3 regions of the Streptomyces sp. NPDC055243 genome follow, and region 2 is predicted to be linked to each of the others. Evidence: riboswitches for the same ligand, from Rfam matches in the RefSeq annotation. Region 2 holds a riboswitch; each other region holds the start of a gene.
What was found. A riboswitch is a leader RNA that binds a small molecule or an ion and turns the genes downstream of it on or off. The one in region 2 is predicted to bind S-adenosylmethionine.

Region 1 (5,655 bases), on a different contig from region 2:
CCGGGACCTCCTTGGCGACCAGGTTCATCCCGTCCCGGATGGGGTTCACCAGCGCCACGTCCGCCAGGCGGTACGCGGCCAGCGACCGCGCGAAGTCGTCCTTCACGTGGAGCACGACCGGGGTCCAGCCCTCCACGCCGTACTCGGCGTTGATCTCGTCCGCGAGGGTCTGGACCGACGCCGTGTACTCGCGGTACACCGCCAGGTCCTGCCGCGAGGGGTACGCGAAGGCCACGTGCACCACCCGCTCCCGCCACTCCGGCCGCGAGGCCAGCAGCTCCCGGTAGGCCAGCAGGCCCCGCACGATGTTCTTCGAGAGCTCCGTCCGGTCCACCCGGACGATCACCTTCCGGTCGCCCCCGCCGCCCACCTGCTCCCGCAGCGCGACGAGCCGCTCCTCCACGTCCGCCCGCCGCGACCGCTCCCGCAGGAAGTCCGCGTCCGCCCCGAGCCCGTGCACGCCGATGCGCGTGCCCGACGTACCGCCGACGACCGCGACGCAGCACTCCGTGAACGCGTCCGCCCAGCGCCCCGTCAGGAACGCCGCCCGGTCGGCGCCCAGGATGCCGCGCAGGAGCTGCTCCGCCACGTCGTCCGGCAGCATCCGGAAGTAGTCCACCGGGGCCCACGGCGTGTGCGAGAAGTGGCCGATGCGCAGGTCGGGGCGGAGTTCGCGCAGCATCCCCGGCACCAGCGCCAGGTGGTAGTCCTGGACCAGGACCGCCGCGCCGTCCGCCGCGCTCTGTGCGAGCGCCTCGGCGAAGGCCCGGTTGTAGGTCTCGTACGACGCCCACTGCGCCCGGAACTCCGGTCCGAAGGCCGGTTCGAGCGGCGTCTGGTAGAGCATGTGGTGGACGAACCACAGGACCGAGTTGGCGATTCCGTTGTACGCGTCGGCGTGCACGCCCTCGTGCGAGCCCGCGTCGATGTCCAGCATCCGTACGCCGGGCTCACCGACCCCGCGCCGCACGGCCTCCCGGTCGCCGTCCCCCAGCGCCGCGCAGACCCACAGGGCCGATTCACCGTCGGATTCGCCGATCGCGCTGAGCCCGGAGACGAGTCCGCCGCCGCCCCGCTTGGCCGTCAGCTCCCCGTTGTCCTCCAGGGCGTACGTGACGGGGCCGCGGTTGGACGCGACGAGGATCTGTGCGGCGGCGTGCTCGGAGACCATGTGCCGAACCTAGCCCTTCGGGGGAGGACTCAAACGTACGGCCGGGCCCACGGCGGGCCCGGCCGTATACGTTCAAGGAATCAGGGCCCGGCCGCACCGGCTACCGGTCCCGCCTGTAGTCCCTTCTGCTCCTGGCCGCTGCCACCGCCAGCGCGCCCAGAGTGCACAGGGCGATCGCGAGCCCCGCGTACAGCATCGTGTCCGAGTCGCTGCCGGTGTCGGCCAGTTCACCCCGGGTGCCCTGCTGTCCCACGGGCTCGCGCTGCTCCTGCCGCGGGACGGTCCGGGCCTGCACCCGCCGCGGTCGGCTGTCGCCGTCCTGGCTGCCCTCGCCGTTCGCGGCGGTGGCGCGGCGCGCCACCACGTCCGCCGCCGCGGCGGGCGCGGTGGCCGCGCCGAGCGCTCCCGCCGCGAGGGTGGCCGTCGCCATGGCCACGGCACCGGCGCGTCGCGCGCTTCCCATTACCTGTCTGAGCCACATAAGTGGGGAATGTAGACAAAATGCCCGGTCTGGGGTGGTTACGCCACGCGGCGGGCCGTGTACTCCGCGATGTCGGCCATCGGCGGCCGCTCCTCCGTGTCCACCGCATGGGTGCGCGGCTCGAACCCCCGCTCGCCCCGTTCGAACTGGATGAGCTCGGGGCGTACGAGATGGCCGCGCGCGAGCCGCAGCTGCGCGGTCCGGTAGATCGCCGCCGCCATCCGGCCGAGCGCCTGCCCGTCCTGGTGCCGGTGCTTGCGCACGCCGACGTCGACCTGCGCGAGCGCGTCCAGGCCCACGGTGTGCAGTGCGTCGACGAGCAGGCCCAGCTCCACTCCGTAACCGACGGGGAACGGCAGCCGCTCCAGGAGGGACCTGCGTGCCGCGTACTCGCCGCCCAACGGCTGGACGAACCCCGCCAGTTGGGGCCAGTGCATGTTGAGCAGCGGGCGCGCCATCAGCTCGGTGACCCGGCCTCCCTGACCTGCGGCTGAGGCCAGCGGGCGGTCGTACATCGCCTTCACGAAGTCCACGTCGGGCTCGGTCAGGAGCGGGCCCACGATGCCGGAGACGAAGTCCGCCGAGAACTCCTTCAGGTCCGCGTCGACGAACGCGACGATGTCACCGCCGGTCACCAGGAGCGAGCGCCACAGGACCTCGCCCTTGCCGGGCACGGCCGGGATGCGCGGCAGGATCGCGTCCCGGTGCACGACCCGCGCGCCCGCCTCCCGCGCGACCTCGGCCGTGCGGTCCTTCGAGCCGGAGTCGATCACCACGAGCTCGTCGACGAGGGGGGCCTCCTCGATCAGCTCACGGCGGATCGCGGCGACGATCTCGCCGACCGTCTCCTCCTCGTCGAGCGCGGGCAGGACGACACTCACCGAGGCTCCCGACGCCCGTTTGGCGGCGACGAGTGCGCTGAGCGGACGGTCGGCAACGGACCAGGAACGCCTGGTCAGCCAGCGCTCGGCCTCTTCCAGCACGGGTGGCTCCTCCTGTGTGTGGCCTACATGTGATCCATCTCGCGGTTCGGACGACTATCTCAAGGGTCCAGGCCGTCGGTTACAGTCTTGAACAACGCGGATGACCATCGCATGTCGGGGTCATCGCGCGACAAATGCCCGGAGCCCCTGAAGCCCCGGCGCCATACCGCTCATCCAGAGGGGCAGAGGGATACGGCCCGTTGAAGCCCCGGCAACCATCCCGCCGACCGCGCACGCGAGGTCTCGGTGGGGAAGGTGCCAATTCCGTCTCGTGACGAGATGCGTCACGGGGAAGATGAGGAGAAAGGGCCTCGCCTCCATGGCTGCGCAGACTGTCGCAACGAACGAAACCACCTCTTCGACCCCCTCCAGCAGTGGGTCCGTGGATCTCGGCCCCGCGTCCGGCCTCTCTTGCCGCGAGTGCGGCGAGCTCTACGCCCTCGGTCCGATCTTCGCCTGCCAGGCCTGTTTCGGCCCGCTCGAAGTGGCGTACGACCTGCCGACCGGTGACCCCGAGGCGCTGAGGAAGCAGATCGAGTCCGGCCCCGACAACATCTGGCGCTACGCGCCGCTGCTGCCCGTCCCCGCGGACGTGGCCGAGAAGCCGAACATCAACCCCGGCTGGACCAAGCTGGTCAAGGCCGACAACCTCGCGCGCGAACTCGGCGTCGAGCAGGGCAAGTTGTTCGTCAAGGACGACTCCGGCAACCCGACGCACTCCTTCAAGGACCGTGTTGTCGCGCAGGCCATCGAGGCGGCGCGCGCCTTCGGCTTCACCACCCTGTCCTGCTCCTCCACCGGCAACCTCGCCGGTGCCGTGGGTGCCGCGGCGGCCCGCGCCGGCTTCCGCTCCTGCGTGTTCATCCCGCACGACCTGGAGCAGGGCAAGGTCGTCATGGCCGCGGTCTACGGCGGCGAGCTCGTCGGCATCGAGGGCAACTACGACGACGTGAACCGCTTCTGCTCCGAGCTCATCGGCGACCCGCTGGGCGAGGGCTGGGGCTTCGTGAACGTGAACCTGCGGCCGTACTACGGCGAGGGCTCCAAGACGCTCGCGTACGAGATCTGCGAGCAGCTGGGGTGGCAGCTGCCCGACCAGCTGGTCATCCCGATCGCCTCGGGCTCGCAGCTCACGAAGATCGACAAGGGTCTGAAGGAACTCATCCAGCTGGGTCTGGTCGAGGACAAGCCGTACAAGATCTTCGGCGCGCAGGCCGAGGGCTGCTCCCCGGTGTCGACCGCCTTCAAGGCCGGGCACGACGTCGTACGCCCCCAGAAGCCGAACACGATCGCCAAGTCGCTCGCCATCGGCAACCCCGCCGACGGGCCGTACGTCCTGGACATCGCGCGTCGCACGGGCGGTGCGGTGGAGGACGTGAACGACGAGCAGGTCGTGGACGCGATCAAGCTTCTCGCTCGCACGGAAGGGATCTTCGCGGAGACCGCGGGCGGCGTGACCGTGGGCGTCACGAAGAAGCTGCTCGATGCGGGGCTCATCGACCCGTCGCTGACCACGGTCGTGTTGAACACCGGTGATGGGCTCAAGACCCTCGACGCCGTTGCCGAGACGTCTCAGGCGACGGCGACGATCAAGCCCAGCCTTGAGGCGTTCCGCAGCGCCGGGCTCGCCGGCTAGCCGCCGCAGGGCCCGGCCGCCGTCGCCGACGGACGGTCGTGGTCCGTCCTCGCGCAGTTCCCCGCGCCCCTTGCAGGGGCGCTTCCTCCCCGCATCAAGAGGTGAACCCCATGAGCGTCAAGGTCCGCATCCCCACCATTCTCCGCACCTACACCGGCGGTCAGTCCGAGGTCGTCGCCGAGGGCGCGAACCTCAGCGAGGTCATCGCCGACCTGGAGAAGAACCACGCCGGCATCGCCGCCCGCGTCCTGGACGACCAGGGCAAGCTGCGGCGCTTCGTGAACGTCTACGTGAACGACGACGACGTCCGCTTCGAGCAGGGCCTGGAGACGGCCACGCCGGACGGTGCCGGGGTCTCGATCATTCCCGCCGTCGCGGGTGGTTGATCCTTTAAGGAAATACCCTGCGTAATTGCTGTTGCCCCCTCCGCGAGAGAAGTGGAGGGGGCAATTCCATGTGGTTGAGCGCGGTACAGTTGGGAAGCGAGCTTCCCCGTTTGTGCCCAGCGCATATACGAAGTCGCCCTGAGGGCGACAAGAAGTAGCCAAAGTGCACTGCCCATTTGCCCTTTCCGTGGCATTTGTCTGGCCCGAGTTGCCCTGAATCCCGGTGAATTCTCCGCATATTCCCGATCAGGCGTGCCCAGAATTCTCGTCCGATTGACCTGTTGCAGAGGGCAGTTGGACAGATACATTCAGCCGCGGTCGACGCGTTCCGGCGCACGCCTCCACAACCCATTGGGGGGGTGAGGTCTGACCCGGGTCCGCGAAGTGCGGGTCCGTGCAAGGGCCAGTAATAGGGGAGTTAGGCATGGCTCAGGGCACCGTCAAGTGGTTCAACGCGGAGAAGGGGTACGGCTTCATCGCGGTCGACGGTGGTGCGGATGTTTTCGTCCACTACAGCGCGATTCAGATGGACGGCTACCGCACCCTTGAAGAAGGTCAGCGAGTGGAGTTCGAGATCTCGCAGGGCCAGAAGGGTCCGCAGGCGGACATGGTCAAGCTCGCCGTCTGATCTCGGCGCGATCGGCCAGCGACTTAGCGAGTGACGAGGGGCCCGCATCCCGACAGGGGTGCGGGCCCCTCGTGCGTCCCGGGGCGCGAGCCCCTCAAACGTCGTCGCGGCACGCGCCCCTCGTACGTCGGGGATCCGTAAGAGGCGCTTGCACTCGCAGGGGTCGAGTGCTAATCATTGGGCTTAGCACTCTCCGAGTGAGAGTGACAGAACTTGGATCGGGTCGGTGAGGTCCGCAGGCCGGGTGGGGCAAGGAACCACAAGGTTTGCAGGCCGTCCGTCGCGGGCACTGGCGCGATCCGGAGCATGCCACCCCTGTCCGGGAGGACCACTTCACATGGCCAAGATCATCGCGTTCGACGAGGAGGCA
Region 2 (5,655 bases):
GACCTGGCGTCGGGCCTGTGCGACTGGATGCACTCCCGCCTGTCCAAACTGCCCGCGAGCACCCGGCAGCGCATGTGGGGCATCTTCTCCAGCGGCGAGTTCGGCGGCATCGTCGAGGCGATCTGCGACCTGTACGCCATCACCGGCAAGGCCGAACACCTCGCTCTGGCCCGCCTCTTCGACCTCGACAAGCTCATCGACGCGTGCGCCGCGGGCGACGACATCCTCGACGGGCTGCACGCCAACCAGCACATCCCCATCTTCACCGGACTCCTGCGGCTGTACGACGAGACGGGCGAGCGGCGCTACTTCACCGCCGCGAAGAACTTCTGGGGCATGGTCGTCCCCACCCGCATGTACGGCATCGGGGGCACCAGCACCGGAGAGTTCTGGAAGGCGCCCGGCGTCATCGCGGGCACACTGAGCGACACCACCGCCGAGACCTGCTGCGCGTACAACCTGCTCAAGCTCAGCCGGGCGCTGTTCCTGCACGAGCAGGACCCCGCGTACATGGACTACTACGAACGGGCCCTGTACAACCAGGTCCTGGGCTCGAAGCAGGACGAGGCCGACGCGGAGAAGCCGCTCGTCACGTACTTCATCGGCCTGCTTCCGGGCCATGTACGCGACTACACGCCCAAGGCGGGAACGACCTGCTGCGAGGGCACCGGCATGGAGAGCGCCACCAAGTACCAGGACTCGGTCTACTTCCAGAAAGCCGACGGATCGGCCCTGTACGTCAACCTCTACAGCCCTTCCACACTGACCTGGAGGGAGAAGGGTGTCACGGTCACGCAGGCCACCGACTACCCGAGGGAACAGGGCACGACGCTCACGGTCCGGGGCTCCGCGGCCGCCTTCGACCTGCGGCTGCGCGTACCGGCGTGGGCGAGCGACGGCTTCGCCGTGACCGTGAACGGCAGCAGGGTGAAGGCCGATCCGGCTCCGGGGAGCTACTTGTCGGTCTCCCGCACCTGGCGCGACGGGGACACCGTCCGGGTCTCGATCCCCTTCCGGCTGCGGGTGGAGAAGACCCTCGACAAGCCGGAGATCCAGGCCCTGTTCTACGGACCGGTCCATCTCGTGGCCCGCGACAGCGCCAGGACCTACCTCCGGTTCGGCCTCTACCGCAACGCCGCACTCTCCGGCGACCTGCTGCCCACCCTCACGCCGGTCACCGGCCGGCCACTGCACTACACGCTCGACGGCATCCGTCTCGCCCCCTTCTCCGAAGGCACGGAGGACCCGGCACACGCCTACTTCCAGCGGTCCGAACGGACGGTGGTCTTCGGCACGACCGACTCCGGCGTCACCAACCCGACGGGCCCGGGCGGCACGACGCTCCTCGACGCGATCTGGTCGGCAGCTCCCTTCAGGAACAAGAGCGCGCTGGTCAAGCACGCCGAGACCACCGTGCATTCCTGGGTGGGCGCAGGCCGGCTGAGCGCGGCGGAGGGCAGGAAGGTGGTGCGCACGGCACGGGAGACGTCCTACGCGCGGTGACCACAGGGGCGAGGGTGGTTGGCATAGAAGGCCGGGTGCTCGTGGAGGCGGCGTACGTAGGTACGCACGTGGGGGTACGGGGAGGTGGCCTCCGTCGCTTCCGGGGCGCGGTGGACGAGCGTTGTCCACAAGTCGACGTCCGCCGAGGTGAGTTCGTCGCCCACGAGGTAGGAGTGGGAGGCCAGGCGGTGGTCGAGGCGGTCCAGCGTCGCGGGGGTGAGCGGGGCGGCGAGAAGCTCGTGCCAGGCGTCGATCCTTGTCACCAGGGCCGGTGGGCGCAGGGCGAGCAGCGGGCCGTTGCCGTGCGCGGCGAGGCGGTCGGTGAGGTCGCCCAGGATGTCGGGCGTGTGGTTGCTGACGACGTGCCCGCTCCATCGGTCGCACAGTGCGGGGACGGTCAGCGGGCCGTCGAAGTGGTGCTCGGTGGCCTCGTAGCAGCGGTGCAGCTCGTCGAGCGCCGCCGGGGCGGTGTCCGGTGTCAGGAGCGTGGTCGTGACCGCGTCCCTGAGTCCGAGGAGGTCGAGCGTGATCGAGACGCGCAGGGAGCGGGGACATTCCGCCGAGAGGTACAGGTGGTAGCGGTGGGGGGCCGAATAGAAGCCGCCCGCCAGGGCGGCGCCGATGCGGCTGCGGATCGGTGGGGGACAGACGCCGCTCGGGGAGCGGGAATCCTCCGGGGAAGGCGTGCGGGAACGGTGCGACGCAGTGATCTCGGGCATGGCTCTCCAGACAGCTGAGGGGGCGCGCCGACCGGGCCGTGCGCACGGCGCCGGGGGCGTCTCTTCCGCGTGACGTCAGAGCGCTGGAATCGACGCGCTGCACACGCGCAGCAGGTCGATGTGCAGACGCCTGGTCAGGACGCGGGGGCGGGGCCGGGGCGCGGACAGGAGGGGCCGCTGGGTGCTGCCGCTCTCACCAACCGCCCTGGTCATGTCCACCAGCCTTGCCGTCGAGGCCCGTTGTGTCCGGGAAAACGTGACCGTCCCCGGAAGTCTGGGCGCGGGGGCCCGGCGCCGTCAAGAAGGCCCAGGCAACTCCGGGCGGAACTCCTGGCGCCGGAGCGGAACAGAAGGAGTGGCCCGGCGGTTGTCCCTGACGGGGACGGAGGGCGAGGCGCGTCCGGCGATGTGAGCACGCCCATGATCCACGGGCATTGCGCACCGCAACGGCCTCACGTAACGTCCCGAGCAGGTTATGAGCGTCAGCGTCAAGCCCTGGCTTGCTGACCGGCAACCCTCCCTCGCGGCGGGGTGCTCCAGGTGAGGACCAGGCGGTGCCCGTATCCAGGGCTCCGCAAGCGCGAGACCGGCGAGGCCCCGGGGCCCGCCGAGCCGGAAAGGGTGGAGGTGACGGACGTGCCACGTGCGTCAGCTGTGTCGTCCGAGCCCACGCCGCCCAAGCCGTCCGCGCCGTCCGCGCCGTCCATGTCGCCCGTGTCCTTCGTGCCGCGCGTCCCGGTGATCGCCCCGAGCCGCCAGGTGCATCTGTACTCCCGGCCGCACATCGACCTGCAGCGCGTCGCCGGCGCGCTCTGTCGTTCCTGACCCGTCACCCCGCCGCCGCACCCTCGGAACCGAGGGGCCGGTGTTCTCGTACGGTCGATCAGGAAGGCACACCTTTCGTGTCGTCATCACCTTCACCCTCATCTTCGCTGCCCTCTTCCGCTCCCTCCGCTCCCTCCGCCGGGCTGCACCTCGCCGTCGCGCTCGACGGCGCGGGCTGGCACCCGGCCGCCTGGCGAGAACCGGACGCCCGCCCAAGGGAGTTGCTCACCGCCCGGTACTGGGCCGACCTCGTCACCGAGGCCGAACGCGGCCTGCTCGACTTCGTGACGATCGAGGACGCGCTCGGGCTCCAGTCCTCGCATTTCACCGAGCCCGACGGACGCACGGATCAGGTGCGAGGCAGGCTCGACGCCGTCCTCATCGCCGCCCGTGTCGCCCCGCTGACCAGCCACATCGGGCTGGTGCCGACCGTGGTGGCCACGCACACCGAGCCCTTCCACATCTCCAAGGCGATCGCCACGCTCGACTACGTCAGTGAGGGCCGCGCCGGTGTACGGGTGCAGGTGTCCGCACGCCGCAACGAGGCCGCGCACTTCGGGCGCCGCACGCTTCCCGCCCTCGAAGCCGTCGAGGACCTCGGCAGGCCGGACGTACGGGAATTGACCTTCGACCTCTTCGACGAGGCGGCCGACCACATCGAGGCCGTGCGCCGGCTCTGGGACAGCTGGGAGGACGACGCGGAGATCCGGGACGCCGCCACCGGCCGCTTCATCGACCGCGACAAGCTGCACTACATCGACTTCGAGTCCAAGCACTTCAGCGTCAAGGGCCCCTCGATCACACCCCGGCCGCCGCAGGGGCGTCCCGTCGTCAGCGCGCTCGCCCACGAGACCCCGACCGAAGCGCCGTTCCGGCTGCTCGGCCGTTCCGCCGACATCGGATACGTCACCCCGCGCGACGCCGGGCACGCACGCGCCGTCGTCACGGCGGTCCGCGCCGAACAGGACGCGGCCGGGCGCTCCGACGAGCCCCTGCACCTCTTCGGCGACCTGGTGGTGTTCCTCGACGACGACCCGGCCGCCGCCGTGGCCCGACGGGATCGTCTGGACGCCCTCGCCGGTCACCCGTACACCAGCGACGCACGGGTGTTCACGGGCACGCCCGCCCAACTGGCGGACCTGCTGCAGGAGTTGCATCAGGCCGGGCTGAGCGGATTCCGGCTGCGCCCCGCCGGCGTCGGCCACGACCTCCCGGCGATCACCCGGGGCCTGGTGCCCGAGCTCCAGCGCCGCGGCGCGTTCCGCCGCGCGTACGAGGCCGACACCCTGCGCGGTCTGCTGGGCCTCACCCGCCCCGCAAGCCGTTACGCCGCCGCTGCCTCCGCCACCGCCTGACCCGGAAGGAAGGAACCCCGTCATGAGCAGGACACAGGGCGAGCGGGACAAGCCGCTCAAGCAGATCCACCTCGCGGCCCACTTCCCCGGCGTCAACAACACCACCGTGTGGAGCGACCCGGAGGCCGGCAGCCACATCGAGTTCAGCTCCTTCGCGCACTTCGCGCGGACCGCCGAACGCGCCAAGTTCGACTTCCTGTTCCTCGCCGAGGGACTGCGGCTGCGCGAACAGGGCGGAAAAATATACGACTTGGACGTCGTCGGACGGCCCGACACCTTCACGGTCCTGAGCGCGCTGGCCGCCGTCACCGAACACCTCGGCCTGACCGGCACCATCAACTCCACCTTCAACGAGCCCTACGAAGTGGCCCGCCAGTTCGCCAGCCTGGACCACCTGTCGGGCGGGCGCGCCGCGTGGAACGTGGTGACCTCCTGGGACGCCTTCACCGGAGAGAACTTCCGCCGCGGCGGATTCCTCCCGCAGGAGGAGCGGTACTCCAGGGCGAAGGAATTCCTCGGCACGGCGAACGAGTTGTTCGACTCCTGGAGCGGGGACGAGATCGTCGCCGACCAGGAGTCCGGCACCTTCCTGCGCGACGCCCAGGCAGGGGCCTTCGTCCACCAGGGCCAACACTTCGACATCCACGGGCAGTTCAACGTCCCGCGCAGCCCGCAGGGCCGACCGGTCGTCTTCCAGGCCGGTGACTCGGAGGAGGGGCGCGAGTTCGCGGCGGCGGGCGCGGACGCGATCTTCAGCCGGTACAGCACGCTGAAGGAGGGCCAGGAGTTCTACACGGACGTCAAGGGCCGCCTGGCCCGCCACGGCCGCACCCACGACCAGCTCCTCATCCTGCCCGCCGCGACCTTCGTCCTCGGGGACACGGACGCAGATGCGGAGGAACTCTCCCGCGAGGTGCGGCGCAAGCAGGTCAGCGGCGCGACCGCGATCAAGCACCTGGAGTTCGTCTGGAACCGCGACCTCTCCGCGTACGACCCCGAAGGCCCGCTGCCCGACATCGACCCGGACATCGGCGAGCACACCATCGCCCGAGGCCGCGCCCAGGTGCGGATGTACCGCGATCCGCTGGCCGTCGCGCGGGAGTGGCGCGAGCTCGCGGCCGCGAACAAGTGGTCCATCCGTGACCTCGTCATCGAGACCGGCAACCGCCAGTCCTTCGTCGGCTCCCCGGCCACCGTCGCCGAGACGATCAACTCCTTCGTCCAGGCCGACGCGTCCGACGGATTCATCCTCG
Region 3 (5,655 bases), on a different contig from region 2:
GCCTGCAATCCCTTCAACGTCCTGACCGGCGAGCGCGGCGTCGCCCGCGTCTTCGGCCCCCAGAAGGGCGCGACGCCCACCCAGGTCGAACAGCTCGCGGCGGCCCTCGAGCACTGGGCGCACGTCCTGAGGCGCGACCTGCACGTCACGGCGGATCTCTCCCTGGGCCCCGGAACAGGCGCGTCCGGCGGCCTCGGCGCCGGTCTCGCCGCCCTCGGTGCCCAGCTGCTCCCCCGCTTCGACGTGCTGCTCGACCACCTGGACCTGGACGCGCGCCTGGCCCGCGCCGATCTCGTCGTCACCGCCGAGGGCGCCCTCGACCACCAGACGCCGCGCGGCAAGATCCCGGCCGAAGTGGCCAGGCGCGCCAAGCGGTTCGGCCGTCCGGTCCTGGTCCTGGCGGGCACGATCGGCCAGGGCGCGCACCACGTCCGGGCGGTGGGCGTGGACGCCTACAGCGCGATCCTGCCCGCGCCGGTCTCGCTCACCGAGGCGCTCGGGCGTGGCGGTGAGTTCCTCACCGACGCGACCGAGCGGGCCCTGCGGATGATCCAGATCGGCACCCGGCTGCCGGTCTCAAAGGCTCAGGCGGTGGTGGTGTCCGGAACGCAACGCCCGTCCTCCGTGCGGTAGTTCCAGCGCGCGCCGTCCGCCACCAGCTCCTTGACGGCGCGCACGAAGCGCTCCACGTGCTCGTCCGGGGTGCCCGCGCCGAAGCTCACGCGGATCGCGTTCAGCGACTTCTCGCCGGGCGCGGCCTCGGGGGCACCGCACTCGCCCTGGGTCTGCGGGTCGCTGCCGAGCAGGGTGCGCACCAGCGGGTGGGCGCAGAAGAGACCGTCGCGTACGCCGATGCCGTACTCGGCGGAGAGCGCGGCGGCGAAGTGCGAGCTGTTCCAGCCCTCGACGACGAAGGAGATGACGCCGACGCGCGGCGCGTCGTCGCCGAAGAGCGAGAGCACCTTCACGGCGGGTACATCGGCGAGGCCCTCGCGGACCTTGGCGATGAGGTGGCGCTCACGGGCGACGAGCTCGTCGAAGCCCGCCTCGGTCAGCGCCTTGCAGGCGGAGGCGATCGAGTACACGCCGATGACGTTCGGCGAACCGGCCTCGTGCCGCGCCGCGGTGTCGTGCCACTCGACGTCCACGCCGCCGTCCGTACGCCGCGCGACCTTGCGCGACGCGCCGCCGCCCGCGAGGTAGGGCTCGGCGTCCCGCAGCCAGTCGGAGCGGCCCGCGAGGACGCCCGAGCCGAAGGGCGCGTACAGCTTGTGGCCGGAGAAGGCGACCCAGTCGACGTCCAACTCGCTGATGGAGACCGGGTGGTGGGGCGCGAGCTGCGCGGCGTCCAGGACGATGCGGGCGCCGTGCGCGTGGGCGGCGGCGGCGAGTTCCTTGACCGGCCACAGCTCACCGGTGACGTTCGAGGCACCGGTCACGCAGACCAGGGCGGGGCCGTAGGGGTCGCGGTCGGCGAGGGCGCGCTCCAGGGTGGCGACGGCCTGGTCGGCGGTGCGCGGGGCGTTCAGGTACGTCACGCGGGCGTCGCGCCAGGGCAGGAGCGAGGCGTGGTGCTCGGTCTCGAAGACGAAGACCTGGCAGTCGGCGGGCAGCGCGGCGGCGAGCAGGTTGAGCGAGTCGGTGGTCGAACGGGTGAAGACGACCTGGTCGTCCTCGCGGCAGCCGAGGAACTCGGCGACCGTGACGCGGCTGTTCTCGAACAGGTCGGTGGAGAGCTGCGAGAGGTACCCGGCGCCGCGGTGCACGCTGCCGTAGTACGGCGCGTACGCGGCCACGTCGTCCCACACCCGCTGCAGCGCGGGGGCGCTCGCCGCGTAGTCGAGCGCCGCGTAGGTCACCTCGCCGCCGGTCACGAGCGGCACGGTGACGTCACGGCCGAGGACGGGCAGCGGGGCGGCACAGAGGGTCTGGTCGGCGGCAGCGGTGGAGACAGACATGGCGAACTCCCGTGGGAAGGCAGGCGAGTTCACTGCAAGGGCGCTCGTACGGCGCTGCAGTGACGAAGAGAAAAAGGGGGTGCGGAAGAGGGGCCGGGAAGCCCTATCGCATTCGCTTGCTCACGAGACTGCTCCCTTGAGGACCAGGACCCCAGGGTTCGCAGGGGTCCGCGCTTGCCACGGACCTTGCTGTCCACGGCCTGGTCTTCACCCGGGGCACCCCGCCACGGACGGAGGGTTGCCGGACAGCGAGCCGGGGCCTAATCGCTGTCACTCATGACCTGCGCAGCATCTTGCCACACGATCTTCCCGGTGCACACCGCAGTCCGGCATCCGGACTGCGGTGTGCGCCACACTCAGCTGTTGCTGGCCACCACCCAGCGCTCCAGGGCCCGCTTCGCGGACCCGGAGTCGATCGCCTGCGCCGCCTTCTCGATACCGGCGCCGATCTGCTCCACCAGGGTGCCGTCGCCCGGCGAGAGGGCCACCAGGGCCGCCGCCGTGTTGAGCAGCACGGCGTCCCGCACGGGGCCGCCCTCGCGGTCCAGGAGGCGCAGCGCCACCTCGGCGTTGTACGAGGCGTCGGCGCCCCGCAGCGCCTCCACGGGGACGAGGTCGAGGCCGACGTCCCGGGGGTCGAAGGCCTCCTCGCGCACGGCGCCGTCCCGCACGACCCAGACCCGGGAGGTCGAGGTGGTCGTCAGCTCGTCGAGGCCGTCGTCGCCGCGGAAGACGAGGGAGGAGTTCCCGCGCTCGGCGAAGACCCCGGCCACGATCGGCGCCATCCGCGGGTCGGCGACGCCGACCGCCTGGGCCCGCACCTTGGCCGGGTTGGTGAGCGGACCGAGCGCGTTGAAGACGGTCCGGATGCCCAGCTGGCTGCGCGCCGCGCCGGCGTGCCGCAGCGCCGGGTGGAACTTCACCGCGAAGCAGAAGGTGATCCCCGCTTCCTCGGCCACCTCGACGACCCGCTTCAGCGGCAGCTCCAGGTTCACCCCGAGCTTCTCCAGGACGTCGGAGGCGCCCGACGCGCTGGACGCGGCGCGGTTGCCGTGCTTGACGACCTTCGCGCCCGCGCCCGCGGCCACGATCGCGGACATCGTGGAGATGTTGACGGTCTTGGCGCCGTCACCGCCGGTGCCGACGATGTCGACGGTCTGCCCCGGCACCTCGATCACATTGGCGTGCTCGTACATCGTGCGTACGAGGCCGGAGATCTCCTCCACGGTCTCGCCCTTGGACCGCAGCGCGACCATGAAGCCCGCGATCTGCGCGTCGGTGGCCTCGCCCCGCATGATGCGGTCCATGGCCCAGGCCGTGTCCTCGGCGCTCTGGTCGCGCCCCTCCAGCAGCCCGTTCAGTACACCGGGCCAGGAACGGGCCGCCGCGGTGTTGCCTCCTGCGGGGGTCACAGCGCTCATCTGCCGCTCCTGGGTTCGTCTAGGCATGGGACAGGAACACCTTATCCAGCTCGGGGAACGGCAAAGAGCCCCGTCCATGCACTGGATGCATGGACGGGGCTCCCGCCGTGGCGATCTCTGGTCGGAGCGTCAGACGATCAGTGGTGGCCGTGGCCGCTCGTGATCTCCTTGTACTCCTCGGTGGTGGGCTTGGGGATCTGACCGTCTTCCCCGTAGTAGCCCTTCGAGAGCTTGGCCCGGAGCTTCTGCGAACCCGACACCTTGCGCTCGACGCCGTTCTCGTCGACCGAGGGGCCGATCTCGAGCGGCGCGTACTGCTCGTGCGCGGTGAGCGTGTGCAGCTGCTCCTGGTTGAGCGGCTCGTGGACCTCGATGAACTCACCGTGCGGCAGGCGCTTGATGATGCCCGACTCGCGGCCGTGCAGGACCTTGTCCTTGTCGCGCCGCTGCAGACCCAGGCAGATCCGCTTGGTGACGATGAAGGCGAGGACCGGTGCCACGAAGAAGGCGATGCGCACGAACCAGGTGATCGCGTTGATCGACAGGTGGAAGTGCGTGGCCCAGAGGTCGTTTCCACCACCGACGAGCAGCACGAAGTACCAGGTGATCCACGCGACGCCGAAGGCCGTTCGGGTCGGGACGTTGCGCGGGCGGTCCAGGATGTGGTGCTCGCGCTTGTCCCCGGTGACCCAGGACTCGATGAACGGGTAGACCGCGATCGCGACCAGGACCAGCGGGAAGATGATCAGCGGGATGAACACGCCCAGGACGAGCGTGTGACCCCAGGCGTTGATCTCCCAGCCCGGCATGACACGGATCAGACCCTCGGAGAAGCCCATGTACCAGTCGGGCTGGGCTCCGGTGGAGACCTGGTCCGGACGGTAGGGACCGAGCGCCCAGATCGGGTTGATCGTGGCGATCGCCGAGATGGCCGCGATCACACCGAAGACCAGGAAGAAGAAGCCTCCGGCCTTCGCCATGTAGACCGGCAGGAGCGGCATGCCGACGACGTTCTTGTTCGTCTTGCCGGGACCCGCGAACTGCGTGTGCTTGTGGTAGAAGACCAGGATCAGGTGCGCCACCACGAGCCCGAGCATGATGCCCGGCAGCAGCAGGATGTGCACCGAGTAGAACCGGGCCACGAAGTCGCCGCCGGGGAACTCCCCGCCGAACAGGAACATCGACAGGTACGTGCCCACGACCGGCACGGACAGGACGGCGCCCTGCATGAAGCGCACACCGGTTCCGGAGAGCAGGTCGTCGGGGAGCGAGTAACCGGTGAAGCCGGTGAACATGCCCAGGACGAACAGCAGGAAGCCGAAGACCCAGTTGACCTCGCGGGGCTTGCGGAAGGCACCCGTGAAGAAGACGCGCATCATGTGCACGAACATCGCCGCGAGGAAGATCAGCGCCGCCCAGTGGTGGATCTGCCGGATCAGCAGACCACCGCGCACATCGAAGCTGATGTGCATGGTCGAGTTGAACGCCTCGGACATCAGCTGACCCTGCAGCGGGATGTAGCTGCCGTGGTACTCCACCTCGTTCATCGACGGGTGGAAGAACAGCGTCAGGTACACACCCGTGAGGATGATGATGATGAAGCTGTAGAGGCAGATCTCACCGAGCATGAAGGACCAGTGGTCCGGGAAGATCTTGCGCATGTTGGCCTTGGCCAGGGAGTAGATCCCCAGGCGACCGTCGGCCCAGTCGGCGACCCGCTCTCCGGCGGGCGCCTCCTTCTTACGCGTATCAGTCGTCGTAGTGCTCATCCGCGCTCCCAGAAAGCAGGACCGACGGGCTCAGCGAAGTCGCCGAGCGCCTCGAGGTAGCCCTCTTCGTTCACGCGGATCCGCAGCTGCGGCAGCGCGTGACCGGCGGGGCCGAAGATCACTCGGGCACCGTCGGAGAGGTCGAAGGTGGACTGGTGGCACGGGCAGAGGACGTGGTGCGTCTGCTGCTCGTACAGGGAGATCGGGCAGCCGACGTGGGTGCAGATCTTGGAGTACGCGACGACACCGTCGTGCGACCACTCGAGCTCCTGCTTGTCCTTGATGTTGTCCGGCTGGATCCGGACGATCATCAGGGCCGCCTTGGCGATCTCCTTCTGGAAGTCGTGATCGTGCTCCTCCAGGCCCTCGGGCTTGGCGAAGGTCAGCGAGCCGACCTGAACGTCCGACGGGCGCAGCGGCTCGTTCGTGTTCATGTTCACGAGCAGCTTGCCCTTGGACCACAGGGTGTGCCGCAGCTTGTCCTCCGGCAGCGGACCGAGGTCACGC

Region 1: another riboswitch for S-adenosylmethionine. It lies ahead of thrC (threonine synthase); the one in region 2 lies ahead of ACIGXX_RS32425 (putative leader peptide).
Region 3: another riboswitch for S-adenosylmethionine. It lies ahead of ACIGXX_RS10885 (aminotransferase class V-fold PLP-dependent enzyme); the one in region 2 lies ahead of ACIGXX_RS32425 (putative leader peptide).

Annotation. Positions count from the first base shown of each region.
Region 1 covers NZ_JBITWR010000003.1:141,445-147,099, forward strand. The annotation lists gene ACIGXX_RS10470 (trehalose-6-phosphate synthase) at 1-1,171, opposite strand, end outside; gene ACIGXX_RS10475 (LAETG motif-containing sortase-dependent surface protein) at 1,272-1,601, opposite strand; gene ACIGXX_RS10480 (glucosyl-3-phosphoglycerate synthase) at 1,691-2,635, opposite strand; SAM riboswitch class I at 2,803-2,937, shown strand; gene thrC (threonine synthase) at 2,955-4,271, shown strand; gene ACIGXX_RS10490 (MoaD/ThiS family protein) at 4,382-4,657, shown strand; gene ACIGXX_RS10495 (cold-shock protein) at 5,082-5,285, shown strand; gene groL (chaperonin GroEL) at 5,623-5,655, shown strand, end outside.
Region 2 covers NZ_JBITWR010000013.1:193,460-199,114, forward strand. The annotation lists gene ACIGXX_RS32410 (beta-L-arabinofuranosidase domain-containing protein) at 1-1,503, shown strand, start outside; gene ACIGXX_RS32415 (glutathione S-transferase family protein) at 1,491-2,222, opposite strand; gene ACIGXX_RS32420 (hypothetical protein) at 2,298-2,435, opposite strand; SAM riboswitch class IV at 2,694-2,809, shown strand; gene ACIGXX_RS32425 (putative leader peptide) at 2,859-3,047, shown strand; gene ACIGXX_RS32430 (LLM class flavin-dependent oxidoreductase) at 3,125-4,402, shown strand; gene ACIGXX_RS32435 (NtaA/DmoA family FMN-dependent monooxygenase) at 4,425-5,655, shown strand, end outside.
Region 3 covers NZ_JBITWR010000003.1:228,949-234,603, forward strand. The annotation lists gene ACIGXX_RS10880 (glycerate kinase) at 1-633, shown strand, start outside; gene ACIGXX_RS10885 (aminotransferase class V-fold PLP-dependent enzyme) at 585-1,958, opposite strand; SAM riboswitch class IV at 2,124-2,240, opposite strand; gene trpD (anthranilate phosphoribosyltransferase) at 2,315-3,379, opposite strand; gene ACIGXX_RS10895 (cytochrome bc complex cytochrome b subunit) at 3,517-5,148, opposite strand; gene ACIGXX_RS10900 (Rieske 2Fe-2S domain-containing protein) at 5,145-5,655, opposite strand, start outside.